Regions from separate parts of the Peptoniphilus rhinitidis 1-13 genome, predicted to be linked through region 2. Evidence: riboswitches for the same ligand, from Rfam matches in the RefSeq annotation. Region 2 holds a riboswitch; the other holds the start of a gene.
What was found. A riboswitch is a leader RNA that binds a small molecule or an ion and turns the genes downstream of it on or off. The one in region 2 is predicted to bind thiamine pyrophosphate.
Positions count from the first base shown of each region.

Region 1 (7,915 bases), on a different contig from region 2:
TTCCACTACTAATAGCTCTAAGTCCTCCGGGGGCAAAACTTTGTTCAAAATCAAATCTACATCCCTGAATCAAGCCATTTGCTGAATATCTACTTTCTCCCTTATAATTTCCATCTACATCTCTATAAGTTACCTTCATAGTTGTCCTATTCCTATCTACCATAAACCCATCGCTCCACGCGAAAACTAAAGTATCTTTACCATTCCATATTGGTGCAGATTGCCATGCCCAAAATGCGTTAAAGACAGCATAATTATTTCTTTCAAATCTATTCTTTTGAGATAGAAAAAGTAAAATTTGCTGCAGCAGCACGAGCAACATCATTCCTGATATCAACTGGTCTTAGCCCTTCAGTTGATTTAATTGCATTTATTTGTCTCTCGTTAAAATTCATATCTAACAACTCATCTTCTGTATATTTCGACAATAAAGATATATTTTCTTTAAATTTTAACACACTGCCTTCATATGTGTTTTTCTTCAATAAAAAGCTTCGGTTCCTAACGCTTTCATTTTTTAACCTTAACAGAAAATTTTTTATCTGTCAAATCTATATAACTATAAAATTATTAATTTCTATAGAGTTGCATTATTATTTTTATATGCAAACATTATCTTAATTTTCTAAGTTTATTAATAAATATATATGCCACATATATCAATCGAACTTAATTTTATTTATATTTAGTTTACATAATTTTAAAATTAGATTATAATGTTAAACATGGAGGTTGATAAAAGTGATAAATAATCATAATGAAGATGTTCAAAAGATTATGAAGGTACAAATTAAAAACTTGCCAGAAAAAAAATCTTTTGAACAAGGAATCAGAAGAGCTCCTGATAGAGGATTTAGACTTTCAAAAGATCAAACTAAAATTGCTCTTAGAAATGCTCTAAGATATATCCCAGAAGAGTTCCACGAAGAATTAATTCCTGAATTTTTAGAAGAACTTACTACTAGGGGAAGAATCTATGGTTATAGATTTAGACCTGAAGGAAGAATTTACGGAAAACCTATTGACGAATACAAAGGAAATTGTCTAGCTGGAAAAGCTTTCCAAGTAATGATTGACAATAACTTAGACTTTGATGTTGCTTTATATCCATATGAACTTGTAACTTATGGAGAAACTGGTTCAGTTTGTCACGACTGGATGCAATACAACTTAATCAAACAATATCTTGAAATTATGCACGATGACGAAACACTTGTAATGGAATCTGGTCATCCACTTGGACTATTTAAATCAAGAAAAAATGCTCCAAGAGTTATAATTACTAATGGTCTTATGGTTGGTCTTTATGACAATCTTGACGATTGGGAAGTTGCAGAAGAAATGGGCGTAGCTAACTACGGACAAATGACTGCTGGTGGTTGGATGTACATTGGACCACAAGGTATTGTACACGGAACTTACAACACTATTCTAAATGCTGGTAGATTAAAACTTGGTCTTAGCGAAAAAGACAACTTAGCTGGCAAATTATTTGTTTCATCTGGACTTGGTGGAATGAGTGGTGCTCAAGGTAAAGCTGGAGATATCGCTGGTGCTGTTTCTATCATTGCTGAAGTTGATATTTCAAGAATTGAAACTAGACTTGAACAAGGCTGGATTCAAAAACTTGCTGAAACTCCTGAAGAAGCTTGCGAACTTGCTAAGGGTGCTCTTGAAAAGAAAGAAGCTCTTTCTATTGCATTCCACGGAAATATCGTTGATCTTCTTCACTATATGGACGAAAATGACTTCCACATTGACCTACTTTCTGACCAAACTTCTTGTCACAATGCGTACAATGGTGGATACTGTCCAGTTGGAATTTCTTTTGAAGAAAGAACTGAACTTTTAAGAACTGATATTAAAAAATTCCGTGAACTTGTTGATGAAACTCTTAAACAACACTTTGAAGTTATTAAAAACCTTACTGATAAGGGAACTTACTTCTTTGATTACGGTAACTCTTTCTTAAAGGCTATCTATGATGCAGGAGTTAAAGAAATTTCTAAAAACGGTAAAGACGACAAGGACGGATTCATTTGGCCTTCTTATGTAGAAGACATTATGGGACCACTTCTATTTGACTATGGATATGGACCATTCAGATGGGTTTGCCTAAGTGGTAAACACGAAGATTTAATTGCAACTGACCACGCTGCAATGGAATGTATAGATAAAGACAGAAGATACCAAGATATGGATAACTATATCTGGATCAGAGATGCTGAAAAGAACCAATTAGTTGTTGGAACTCAAGCAAGAATTCTTTACCAAGATGCTAAAGGTAGAGTTGAAATAGCTCTTAAATTTAACGAACTTGTTAGAGAAGGAAAAATTGGTCCTGTTATGATGGGTCGTGACCATCACGATGTATCTGGTACAGACTCTCCATTTAGAGAAACTTCTAACATCAAAGACGGTTCTAATGTAATGGCTGATATGGCTACTCAATGCTTTGCAGGTAACTGTGCAAGAGGTATGAGTTTAGTTGCTCTTCACAATGGTGGTGGAGTTGGTATTGGTAAATCAATCAATGGTGGATTTGGTCTTGTACTTGATGGATCTGAAATGGTTGATGAAATCATTAAACTTTCACTTACTTGGGATGTTATGAGTGGTGTAGCTAGACGTAACTGGGCTAGAAATGATCATGCCATCGAAGTAACTAAAGAATTTAATGAAGATAATGAATTCGGACACATTACTCTTCCTTATCTTGTAAAAGATGAACTAATTGATAATGCTGTTGACGAACTAAACATTGACTGAGTTTAATTAAATATAAAATTTGCCCTGCTTTTTTGGCAGGGCTTTTTACATATTTGAAAAATTTTTCTATATTTTTAATTTGTTTATTATTTCTCTCACATTTTCTTCTACTTCATTTTCCTTTAAAGAAAATATTCCTTTAGACATACATATACCTGGTATGTCTACGCCACTAAAAAAATCTAGGTTTTCTCTTTTTACCCCTCCTATTGGAAATACTGGAATTAATACTGAATCTCTTATATCTTTATAATTTTCTAAAGAAATCATAGACGCATCTTTTTTAGTTTCTGTTTTAAAGAAAGCTCCCGTTCCAATATAAGACGCACCCATATTTTCTGCTTCAATGGCAAGCTCAGGCGTCTTTGCTGTTGCCCCTATCACTTTATCTCTTCCCAAAACTTTTCTTGCAGTTGACACTCTTTCGTCATCTTGACCAAGATGAAGGGCAACATTATATTTTTCTGCAAGTTTTAAATTATCATTTAATATAAATAGACATTCTTCTCCAATTTCTTTTTTTATATTTATAATTTTTTCTCCAAGTTTATATTCATCTGCAAATTTATCTCTAAGCTGATAAATTCTCATCCCACCTTTAACCGCATTTTTTATTCTTAATACTTTATCTCCTTCTGAGATTCCATACAAAGTAGGCTCCTTAAATTTATAAGTTGGGACTAAAACATCAACTTCCCCTTTTATTTCATCTATAATTTGCATATTTTTTATAATGTCCAAGGCAGTTATACTATTGTTCCTTATATCTTTTTTCGCAATTTGCCTTAAAAATATCGAAGAAAGAACACAAGCTTTTAAATTAGACATTGGACTAGCTAAAAGAGATCCTATCATTGCAGATTCCATATCCCCTAGACCAGTTATCTTCTTTAAATTTTCATCTCCACCACATATAGAGATGACCATGTGAGAATTTGCAATTATTTCATATTTTCCACTTACTAAAATTGTTGCACCAGTTTTTTCATTTAACTTTATTGCAAGATTTATAAAATCATTTTGTGTAAAATCTGCATCTTTGGAATCTACACCTGTAAAAGTTTTTCCATTAACCAAGTAATTGATTTCATTAAAGTTTCCTCTAATTACATTAAATTTAAAATTTTTAATGAGATATTTTGCCAAATCACGTCTTAGCTTGCTAGAAGAAACTCCAACTGGATCTAAAACAATGGGGATTTTATTTTCATTTGCAATTTTTGCAGATATTTTAATAGCTTCAACTTTATCATCGTTTAACATCCCCATATTTAATACAAGAGCAGAGGACTTTTCTGTAATTTCAGCTACTTCTTTTGAATAGTCTGTCATCATTGGGCTTGATCCTATTAAAAGAGATAGGTCAGCCACCCTATCGCTTGTAACACTATTTGAAATTATGTGAACCAAAGGAGCTTTTTCCCTTAGATCTTTTAAGTTATAACTTATTTTCATTTTTATCACGCAAATTATACATATGATATAGTGAACCTCTTCCCTTTCCTATATCAAAACCAAAAGCAATTGCTCCTGTTAAATATTTTTTTGCAGAAAATACTGCATCATAAAGGCTCTTACCACTTGCTAACTCACAAGTTATGGCACTTGAAAGAGTACAACCTGTGCCATGTGTATTTTCATTATCAATATTTTCTCCTTTTATAACAGAAAGACCAGCCTTGTCAAAAAGCACATCATCCTTAGATTCTTTAAGATGTCCACCTTTTATAAGCACTGCTGTATTATATCTTTCGTATAAAATTTTTGCCGCTTCTTTCATTTCTTCAAGCTTTTCAATCTTCTTCCCATAAATTATTCCTGCTTCAATTATATTTGGTGTGATTAATGTTATTTTGTCAAATAAAATTTCTTCCATCTTCTCCACAGTAGCATTGGGCGTAAGGTTAAATCCACTTGTAGATGTTATAACTGGATCTAATACAATGGGAATATCTCTTAAATATTTATCAATAATCTCTGATATAACTTCTACTTGTTGGTGATTTGCCACCATTCCAATTTTTACAGCATCTGGCAATACATCTTCGCAAATTGATATAAGTTGATCCCTTAACATTCCTTTTTCTATATCAAGAGAGGATTGAACACCCATAGTATTTTGTGCAGTAATTGCTGTAATCGCACTCATCCCATAATATTTATAGCTAGTTATAGTCTTCAAATCTGCTTGAATACCTGCACCTCCAATGGAGTCCGAACCAGCTATTGTAAGAATATTTTTAATGTCCATTTAAATTCCTCTCAAATTTAAAATATTTTCCAAGCGATGTGTTCTTAATACTTAAAATAATTATAATCGCTATTATAGAACCGCCAAGAGTACTCACTGAAAAAGGAATTACCAAACCAAATATCGCCATCTCTTTTCCAAGTATAAATTTAGCAACAGGATATGCAATTAATGCACCAATTACACCTGTACCAATTACTTCTCCTAAAAAAGCAAAGGAAAGCTTTCTCGTCTTATAATATAATATTCCCGCGAATAAAGCTCCAACCATTGAGCCAGGAAAAGCCATTGGGGAACCTGTTCCTGAAATATTTCTAATAAGTGAAATACAAAAAGCAACAAGAACAGAGTAAACTGGTCCCAAAAATACAGCAGATAAAACATTTACCATATGCTGTATTGGATAACATTTTGCCAAGCCCACTGGAATATTTACAAAGGAAAAAACAACACCAATAGCAACAAAAAGAGCTGCTATTGTCAATTTCTTAGTATTAGATTTCATATTAAACCTCCCTGAGAGCATATTGACAAAGCAGCTACATTTAGCCTTATAAATCCCTACGTTGGCATTATCCAAATCAGGTAAACGGTCGAAACTACTAGTTTCCTCTCAGCCTGTCAACAAGCTCCCTTCTATTTTTATTTAATTATATCACTAAAATATTATTTTTAAAAATAATTGACATTTACCTATAAATAACTTATAAATTTAAATCTTTACAATAAATCAAAATTTTATTTTTATATCTTTACCTTCAAGAATTAAATTCATGTTCCTTGCAGAACACATAGAACCACACATAGTGCAGGTGTTCTCTTCTTCTGGAATTGATGAATCTCTGTACTCCCTTGGTTTTTCTCTGTCAAGAGCAATATCAAACATACCTTGCCAATCTAATTTTTGACGTCTTTTACTCATCTCAAGATCCCACACTCTTGCTTCTTTTATTTTATTAATATCTCCTGCATGAGCTGCAATCTTGCAAGCAACAATCCCCTCACGAACATCGTCTACATCTGGAAGTCTCAAATGTTCAGCAGGAGTTACATAACATAAAAAATCTGCCCCATGAGATGCTGCAATCGCCCCACCAATGGCTGATGTAATATGATCATAACCAGGAGCTACATCTGTAACAAGTGGCCCCAACACATAAAAAGGTGCGTTGTGACAAAGTTTCTTTTGAAGTTTAACATTAGTTTCAATATCACCTATTGGCACATGCCCAGGACCTTCTATAATCACTTGAACATCTTTTTCCCACGCCCTCTTCGTGAGCTCTCCTAATGTTATAAGTTCCGAAATTTGAGAAGGATCTGTCGCATCGTGAATACCACCCGGCCTAAGTGAATCTCCAAGAGAAAGTGTAACGTCATATTCACGACAGATATCTAATAATTCATCATAATATTCATAAAATGGATTTTCTCTGTCATTCATCTTCATCCAACCGAAAAGAAGTGAACCACCACGTGAAACAATCTCATTTACACGTCTATTCCTCATAAATATTTCTGCATTTGCTCTATTTATACCAGCATGAATTGTAACAAAATCGACGCCATTTTCAGCATGATTTCTAACAACTTCCAAGAATTCCTTTGGCTTTATATAAGAAAGTCCTTTGTCCAAAAAACCAACTGCATCATACATTGGTACAGTTCCTATCATTGCAGTAGATCTCTCAATTAGTTTTTTTCTAAACTCTTGAGTCTTTCCATAATTGGAAAGATCCATAATAGATTCTGCGCCCATTGATAGAGCCATATCTACTTTTTTCATTTCCATATCAATATCATTTAGGTCTTTAGAAATACCTAGATTTACGTTAATTTTCGTTCTAAGTCCAGTTCCAATACCTTCTGGCGAAATTGATTTGTGATTTTTGTTTTTTGGAATTACAATTTCTCCACAAGCAATTTTCTCTAATAAATAGTCACAAGATACATTTTCCTTTTCTGCAACAATCTTCATCTCTTCAGTGACAAAACCATGCTTTGCCGCTTCCATTTGAGTAGAATATTTCATAAATAAAAAAAACCTCCTAAAAATATTATAGGAGTGGCATTACTTTTCCCCATCAAGGCATTATCCTAACAGGTAAAATGGTCGAGTGTTAACTCCTCTCAGCAATTTGCTCCCATAAGTTTATTTATTATATTATTTGTAAATTTTAAAATCAATCTTATAATTTTGAATTATACTGTTTAATATTTTATAACTGAATATACTTTCTCTCCACCTAAAACTTCTCTTCCTTTTAGTTCTGGGAGTTCTACCAAAAACACTAAAGAAGAAACTTCTCCTTCTAACTTCTTTACAAGATCCACACAAGCTTTTGCTGTACCACCTGTTGCCAAAAGGTCATCTACTATTACAACTTTTTCTCCAGGTTCTATTGCGTCTTCATGTATTTCTATTGAATCTCGTCCATACTCAAGTTCATAAAATTCTTTTATCTTACTCGCAGGAAGCTTTCCTGGTTTTCTCACAGGAATAAATCCCTTGCCAAGTTTATAAGCTAATGCAGACCCAAATATAAATCCCCTCGCTTCAATTCCTATAATCTTATCTACATCTTTATCTATTTTTTCTGCCATTTCATCAACTGAAAGTTTAAAAGCATAATTATCTTTTAAAAGAGTCGTGATATCTCTAAAAATTACACCAGGCTTTGGATAATTTTCTATTGCACGAATCGTATCTTTTAATTCCATAACATCCCCCATTCCTTTATAGTATAACATCATTTTTTACCATTTATCCAAAAACTTTTAATATTTAAGCTTTATATGGTATAATTATTTAAATTTTTAATCTTAAGTTAAACTTGCATTTAGAGGTGTAATATGAACAAAAATATTCACAATAAAAATTACAATATTAGAAAG
Region 1 is NZ_BAEW01000003.1:173,233-181,147, forward strand. Features, by position in the region: gene RH95_RS03735 (hypothetical protein) at 1-313, opposite strand, end outside; gene RH95_RS03740 (hypothetical protein) at 270-485, opposite strand; gene hutU (urocanate hydratase) at 742-2,769, shown strand; gene thiM (hydroxyethylthiazole kinase) at 2,836-4,224, opposite strand; gene thiD (bifunctional hydroxymethylpyrimidine kinase/phosphomethylpyrimidine kinase) at 4,208-5,020, opposite strand; gene thiW (energy coupling factor transporter S component ThiW) at 5,010-5,525, opposite strand; TPP riboswitch at 5,561-5,666, opposite strand; gene thiC (phosphomethylpyrimidine synthase ThiC) at 5,751-7,052, opposite strand; gene RH95_RS03770 (adenine phosphoribosyltransferase) at 7,232-7,741, opposite strand; gene nhaC (Na+/H+ antiporter NhaC) at 7,874-7,915, shown strand, end outside.
Region 1: linked by a shared signal. The riboswitch ahead of thiW (energy coupling factor transporter S component ThiW) and the one ahead of thiT (energy-coupled thiamine transporter ThiT) in region 2 are both predicted to bind thiamine pyrophosphate.

Region 2 (7,915 bases):
ATGCACAGAAGGCTTCTACTTCTGTAACTTTTATAGATCCTATATAATATTCATCTTCTGAATTATTATTTACATAAAGTGATAGATCCCCAACTCTTAATTCTCCTATATTGGGATGGCTTCCAATTCCAAATCCTCGGATTTTTGCATATCCTAATGAAGTAACTGCGCCCGTTTGTCCTCGAGTCAAACTTTGCAATCTTTGACTTCTTGAGCTAGGAAATTCAATCTTTTTTTTAGTTATATCATCAGGTTCTCTATCGTCATTTTCCCTTTTATTAAATAAGTCTTCTTTTATTAAATAATCAACAACTTTTGGTAAATTTGTAAAATTAATATCTGTATTTTTTAAGTTTTGTTTTTCAAATCGTTCTTTTAAGGCTTTTAAAGCTTCCTTATTTTCATTTGTTAAGTCAAAATTTAAAAATCTTTGTTTAAAATCATATGCCTTACCTAAAAACTGGCCTCCAGGTATATCTTTAAAAGAAGAAGATATCCTTCTTTCAACATGCATATTTCTAGGATCAGCTACCGAAGTATAGTACAACCTAGGTAATGTTGATAGATGGGCTCTTAATAAAAAAACAGCTTCCTCCATACTGCCCATTGCTTGTTTTATAGCAAGAGCTGCTAAATCTTCATCATATAGGCTACTTTCCGACATTACTTGATACAAAAGATCTTTTAATTCGGATTTAATTACATCAATTTCTAGTAACTGCTCATCTTTCACCCTGTCATAATCAAGAAGCCTGTTAGATTCTTTTATTGCATCTTGACCACCTTTAACTGCAACATAAGCCATCTTTTTCACCTACCTTCATTCTTGTAGTTCTTGGAATACAAAGTAAATTTTTATATTGATCAATTAGAATTATGTCAACTCCTATTGGAAACTCAGAATTTATTTCATTTCTTATTTCTATCCAATCAAAATTATCTATTCCAATTTTATTTATATATTTAATCCCTGGCCCCATAAGGCTTATATTTCCATCATCTAATATTTCTCTTGTCTCAATAATTAAAGTTCCACTTGTGTGAGGATTTATTAAAGTTCCTCTTTTAACTTCTTTTAAACAATCACAAATTTCATTTTCATAATCTAAACCAATAACAACATAGTCAGCTTTAGATATAGTTCCTGTTTTAGTATTTGTCCTTATTATTATTTCCTCTTCTGCCTGCTTATCTTCTTTATAGATATAAAAAGATACCTCACCATCTACAAGTGTAGTTATTAAGTCTATAGTTTGAGGGAATAAACTACCCTTATATTTTTCAAAACTCACTATTTTATTAATCTTTCCTGGATAGGCAAAAGAATCCATTATTTTTCTGAAATTTTGCTGATTTTTAAATTCTTTCTCTAACATTTTTCACCACTATTCATTCATAATATTAAAATTAACTCTTGTATTAGCTATAATACTGTCTTTTTTATTTAATTTCTTTAATCCTTCATTCTTACAGTTGAAAAATATATCTATATATTTTTCACAAATTGGAAGATTAAGTTCAAATGCTGAATCTGCAATTGCTAATGCCTTGCTTAATTCATAATTGCTCCCTCTTACAATTCCTATCCCTACTTGATCATCTATCCTAACTTTGCACTCAGTGATCAAAAGCTCACCAAGATAAAATAAGGAATTTTTAGCAGCTTCACGAACTTTTATCATAGCTAAACCCTCTCTTGGTTCTTGTATTATTTCTACCTTATGTATTTCTGATACTTCTTTAGCAAATTCTTTTACCTCATCTTGTGCATATTCAATAAATATTTTTGTTCTTTCTTTTTTATCCACCTTATCCTCCTCCGAAAAATAGTCTATCTTGGCGCCAATATAATAATCTTATTTTTTTTGTAAACACTTAGTAAATAATAAAAACTCAAGAATAAATAAAATATTTTACTCTTGAGTTTCATTCTAAAGAATATTTAAATATATCACTTCTATACTCTGTCTTAATAATTTCTATTAAACTACCTTCCTTATCTAATAATTTTCCTTCTAAAACTAGGATTGGAACTAAGCTGCCAACTTTTAAAATTTCAATTTCTTCAATCGTTGGTAAATCTACACTTAAAGTAGATTTTGAAATTTTAAAATCTTTTATATCTTTGCTTTTATAATATTCATAAATTGAAAGAATTTTTGAACCTTCTTTTTCTATTTGCGGAAATTTATAATCGCTTATATAGGAATTGTGAATTGCAGATGGAATATTATATAATTTCCTAAGCCTAGATACCTTATAGATATTTCCCATTAATCCTTCTCTTTTTGCTTCTACAAGTTCTTCTCCTGTAACTTTCTTTAATCCTAGATTTAAAGTAGTTAATGGTATATTTTGTTCTTTCATCTTTTTTGTAAAGCTTGTCTCTGTAAGATCTAGGTTTATTTTCGGTTCTTTTATTACCATAAATCTGCCTACTCCTTGAACAGGATGGACTAAACCAAGTTTCTCTAAATTACTGTAAATTTTTCTAACTGTATGCCTGCTTACATTAAATAATTTTGATAACTCATTTTCACTTGGTAAACTTATATTTCCCCCTCTTTTATTACTTTGAGCTGTATTAATAATATAGTTTCTTATACTGGCTTCTATCTTGAAATTATCTAGATTTTCCTCCATTATTATCTATTATCCTTTCATATAAATATATTTATATAAAACTAAATTCTTAAACTTCAAGGTGAATTATAGGACATAATAATTTACTTTCCTTTAAAGAAGAGTAAAGACATTGTAAATAATCTAAGTAAAACATATTATAAATAAATTTTAACGAGAGTATCTTTAGTAAAACTAATTCCTATAAACTATTAAATATATAGTTTAATAGTTTATATAAAAAAATTGGCAAACTCAGAAGATTACTCCGAGTTTGCCAATTTTTAAAAATTCTAATTATATTTTGTAAGGCTCTGTAGTACCTTGTTAGGGAGTAAATCTCTAACAAGGTACTACAGAGCCTTACAAATTAACTTCACATTAATTATTTAACTTCTACAGTTGCTCCAACTTCTTCAAGCTTAGATTTGATTTCTTCAGCTTCGTCTTTTGAAACGCCTTCTTTAACTGCTTTAGGTGCTCCGTCAACTACTGCTTTTGCATCTTTAAGTCCAAGTCCTGTAATATCTTTTACAACTTTTATTACTTTAACTTTTTCTTGTCCAGCTTCAGTGATTACTACATCAAATTCAGATTTTTCTTCTTCTGCTGCTGGTGCTGCTCCGCCTGCTGCTGGTGCTGCTGCAACTGCTGCTGGTGCTGCTGCTGAAACTCCGAATTCTTCTTCAAGAGCTTTAACTACTTCTGATAATTCTAATACTGTAAGTTCTTTAACTTCTTCAATTAATTTTTCTACTTTTTCTGACATTTTATTCCTCCGTTATTTTAATAATCCTAATTTTTTAGCATAATATTATGCTGCTTCTTGTTCTTTTTTATCAGCAATTTGTGCAATAACTCTAGCAAATCCTGACAATGTTCCATTTAATACATTTGCGAATCCTTGGATTGGTGCATTCAAGCCGCCAAGTACTTGTGCAACAAGAACTTCTTTAGATGGTAATTTAGCAAGATCGTCAATTTCAGAAAGTGATAATACTTTTCCATCAACGTAACCTGCTTTAATTTCTAAAGCTTCATGATCTTCTGCAAATTCTGATGAAATTTTAGCTGCACTTGCTGGATCTTCCATACCAAAAGCTACGGCACTTGGTCCCTTTAAAAATTCTTCAAGTCCAGTAATTTCTAATTCTTCAAAAGCACGTTTCATCATTGTATTTTTGTAAACTTTGTAGTCAACATTTGCTTCTCTGTACTTACTTCTAAGTTCAGTTACTTCTTCAACTGTAAGACCTCTGTAATTTACAAGAACTATAGATTGTGCTCCTTGAATTTTTTCCTTAATTTCATCAACTAGGGCTTGTTTTGATTGTAATTTTTCTTCTTTCAATTTGTCACCCCCAAAATAAAAAAATCTCACGCCGCCGTGAGATGTGAAAATCAAATAAATTCGAATTTCAAACCTCGGTAGGACTTATGGCAATGCCACCTACTGTCTGCGGCTTAGTAACATTAGTATTATATATACTTTTATTTAATTTGTCAATATTTTTTTATGTTCTTTGGTGACTAATTTAAATATACAATTTATATTATCTTTTTAATCTGTAACTTACTTTACAAAAGAAGACCAATAACCTATAATTAACTTGCACTAGGGGTGCCACTTGGCTGAGATTATACCCTTAAACCAATCAAGGTAATGCTTGTGGAGGGAAGTGTCTAAACCTCTTTAAGTATGTGCAAAGGAGGTATTTTTTATGCAAAAAATTAATAAAAATTGGACAACAAAAATGTTAGTTGAAGGTTCTGTGTGTATAGCACTCGCCCTTATTCTTCGTACGATTAAAATTTATGAACTACCTAATGGCGGATCTATTTCTCCTGGCAAGATGATTCCTCTAATTATATTTGCTCTTAGGTATGGACCTTCTAAAGGATTTATAGTTGGTTCAGTTTATGGAGTATTATCTATGATACTTGGTGGAAGTATTTTCCATCCAGTTCAAGCTATTTTAGATTATCCATTAGCATATGGTCTTTTAGGCCTTGCAGGAATTTTTAAGGATGAATTTCAAAAAACTCATTCTATTAAAACAATTTTACTTGGATCACTTGTAGGTGTACTAGGTAGATTTATTTGCCATGTTCTATCTGGAGTAATCTTCTTTAAGCAATATACTCCAGCTGGTATGAACTCATGGGCTTACTCTATAACTTATAATGCATCTTTCTTATCAATTGATTTTGCAGTCACTGTACTAGTTATATTTTTACTAAAAAATTTTCTAACACGTGATTTGCAAAAACTTTAAAACTAAAAAAACTTTAAGATTTTCTTAAAAAATCATAAAAATACCCCTCTTTTAATTTCTGAAATAAGAGGGGTTTATTTTTGGTGTTTTTATTTTTCCATTAATTTTTGTCCGTTAATTCTAATTCCAGGACCCATTGTTGATGAAACTGTCACTGATTTTAAATAACGACCCTTTGCAGCTGCTGGTTTTGCTTTTATTATAGCATCTGCAATTACTTTGAAGTTTTCAGCAAGTTTATCAACTCCAAAAGAAACTTTTCCGATTGGAACATTAATGATTGCAGCTTTGTCTACTCTATATTCAACTTTACCTGCTTTAGTTTCTTTTACAGCTTGTTCTATATCAAATGTAACTGTACCTGATTTAGGGTTTGGCATAAGTCCCTTTGGTCCAAGAACTCTACCAATCTTACCAACTACGCCCATCATGTCTGGTGTTGCAATAAGTACATCAAAATCAAACCAATTTTCATTTTGAATTTTTTCAACGTATTCTTCTCCACCTGCATAGTCAGCACCTGCTGCTTCAGCTTCTTTAATTTTTTCTCCCTTTGCAAGAACAAGGACTTTAACTTCTTTACCTGTTCCATTAGGAAGTACTACAGTACCTCTTACTTGTTGGTCAGCATGTCTTGGATCTACACCAAGTCTTACTGCAAGTTCAACTGTTTCATCAAAGTTTGCCTTAGCAGTCTTTGTAACTAAGTCAAGAGCTTCATTTACATCATATAAATTTGATTTATCGATTAGCTTTACGCTATCTTGATATTTTTTACCTCTTTTTGGCATATTTACCTCCTTCGTGGTACTTTCGGCTCAGCCTCCCACTTATCTTTCTACTTCTATACCCATACTTCTAGCTGTGCCTGCGATCATTTCCATAGCAGCTTCAACGCTTGCTGCATTGAGATCTGGCATCTTTGTTTTAGCTATCTCTTCAACTTGAGATTTTGTCAATTTTCCAACTTTTTTCTTGTTAGGTTCACCACTTGCTTTAGACATATTAAGAGCTTTCTTAATTAAAACTGCAGCTGGTGGAGTCTTAGTGATAAAAGTGAAAGAACGATCTTGATAAACTGTAAGAACAACAGGAATAATCATACCTGCTTGATCTTGAGTCTTTGCGTTAAATTCCTTTGTGAATTGCATAATATTTACACCATGTGGTCCTAGTGCAGTACCAACTGGTGGTGCTGGTGTTGCTTTTCCTGCAGGAATTTGTAATTTTACTAATGCTATGACTTTTTTTGCCATTTTATTTCCTCCTTGTGGTAATGCGGGTTTACCCTCCCACACATTTACTATTCTTTAATAATTTGATTGAAATCCAATTCAACTATTGTATCTCTTCCAAACATTGAGATACATACTTTAACCTTAGCTTTGTCGTAATTGAAGCTGTCGATTTTACCTACCAAATCTTTAAATGGTCCATTAATAACTTTAACAACTTCTCCCACTTCGAAGTTATCGAATAACTCTTTGCTATCGGTAACTCCTAGTAGCAACACTTCTTCATCTGTAAGTGGCACAGGTTTTGAAGCTGGCCCAACGAAACCAGTAACTCCTCTTGTGTTTCTCACAAGATACCAAGTTTCATCGTTCATAATCATATTCACAAGGACATAAGATGGAAACATCTTTCTCTCCTTTGCCTTTGAAATGCCTTCTTTATTTTCAACATATTCTTCCATGGGAATTCTAATGTCAAAAATCAAATCTTCCATTCCACGATTATGAACCATGGCTTCCATATTATCCTTTACCTTTTTTTCATAACCAGAATAAGTGTGAATTACATACCATTTTGAAGCTTCATTGTTATTAAGTTCTTGTGTATCCAATTAAAACACTCCAATCAAAAAATAAAACCAAATAAAAACATTACGATTTTATCATATGCTAATAACAATAATGATGACAAAATAACTGCCACAATTACTATTATTGAATATTTGATTACAGTATCCTTTGTAGGCCATACAACTTTTTTGAATTCAGATTTCACACCTCTAAAGTATCTACCTAAACTGCCTTTTTTCTCTTCAGTCTTAGGTGTAGTTTTAGTAGCCATAAATCCTCCTTATTTAGTTTCTTTGTGAGTTGTATGTTCTTTACAGAATTTACAATACTTCTTTAGTTCCAATCTTTCAGTAGTGTTCTTTTTGTTTTTATATGTCACATAATTTCTGTTTTTACATTGTGTGCACTCAAGAACTACTCTATCTGCCATAAAAACACCTCCAGTGCTAAAAAAAAGAGCCGCCATTGGCTCCTTCTGATTTACTAGCTAATACTACCACAAATGTAGCTATTTGTAAAGCAATTTGCGATAATTTTCTCTACTTTTGTGCAATTTATCCCATTAAAAATTTTCTAACAAATTTATTTGTTCCTTATTTATGCTAAAAAAATTAAAATTTCAAATTTATTTTTGTAGGAAAATAAAAAATCTAAAGAGAAACCCTATATTAAGTGGGAATGCCTTTATAAGTTCAGGTAAATATTTAATCTCTTGCAGTATTTTTTTAAGAGTTTCTTTTTCCCTTTGACTAAAAGTAGCTACAAAATCTTTATTTAATAAAAATTGCCCAATAATTAAAATAAATCCCAAGAGTAAACTTATAAATCCAGTAGTCTTATTTATTTGGGCTAATTCAATGTTATTTACCGCAAAAAGATTTTGACAAAATACCACAATCCTCATGGATACTGTTGAATTTAAAAAATAGTGAATTATTACGGTATAAGAGATATTTTCTGTTATTGCGTAAATAATTCCTAATGCAATACCAAATAAAAAACCTGATTTATATTTTCCGTAATGAAATAGTCCAAAAACTATTGCCATAACTAGGATTCCATAATCTCTTGAGACGTTCATTAACTTCCTTTGTACTATATATCTAAAGATATACTCTTCAAATAAGACAAATAATATCATTGTAATGCTTACATATAAATCAATAGAACTAGTGGAATCATTGCTCATTTCTTGTAAAGCATCCAAATTTG
Region 2 is NZ_BAEW01000002.1:47,147-55,061, forward strand. Features, by position in the region: gene RH95_RS01665 (carbon-phosphorus lyase complex subunit PhnI) at 1-805, opposite strand, end outside; gene phnH (phosphonate C-P lyase system protein PhnH) at 786-1,376, opposite strand; gene phnG (phosphonate C-P lyase system protein PhnG) at 1,386-1,808, opposite strand; gene RH95_RS01680 (GntR family transcriptional regulator) at 1,927-2,643, opposite strand; gene rplL (50S ribosomal protein L7/L12) at 3,008-3,391, opposite strand; gene rplJ (50S ribosomal protein L10) at 3,437-3,973, opposite strand; ribosomal protein L10 leader region at 3,982-4,103, opposite strand; TPP riboswitch at 4,230-4,317, shown strand; gene thiT (energy-coupled thiamine transporter ThiT) at 4,344-4,898, shown strand; gene rplA (50S ribosomal protein L1) at 4,988-5,689, opposite strand; gene rplK (50S ribosomal protein L11) at 5,729-6,154, opposite strand; gene nusG (transcription termination/antitermination protein NusG) at 6,202-6,744, opposite strand; gene secE (preprotein translocase subunit SecE) at 6,759-6,974, opposite strand; gene rpmG (50S ribosomal protein L33) at 6,984-7,133, opposite strand; gene RH95_RS01725 (CPBP family intramembrane glutamic endopeptidase) at 7,329-7,915, opposite strand, start outside.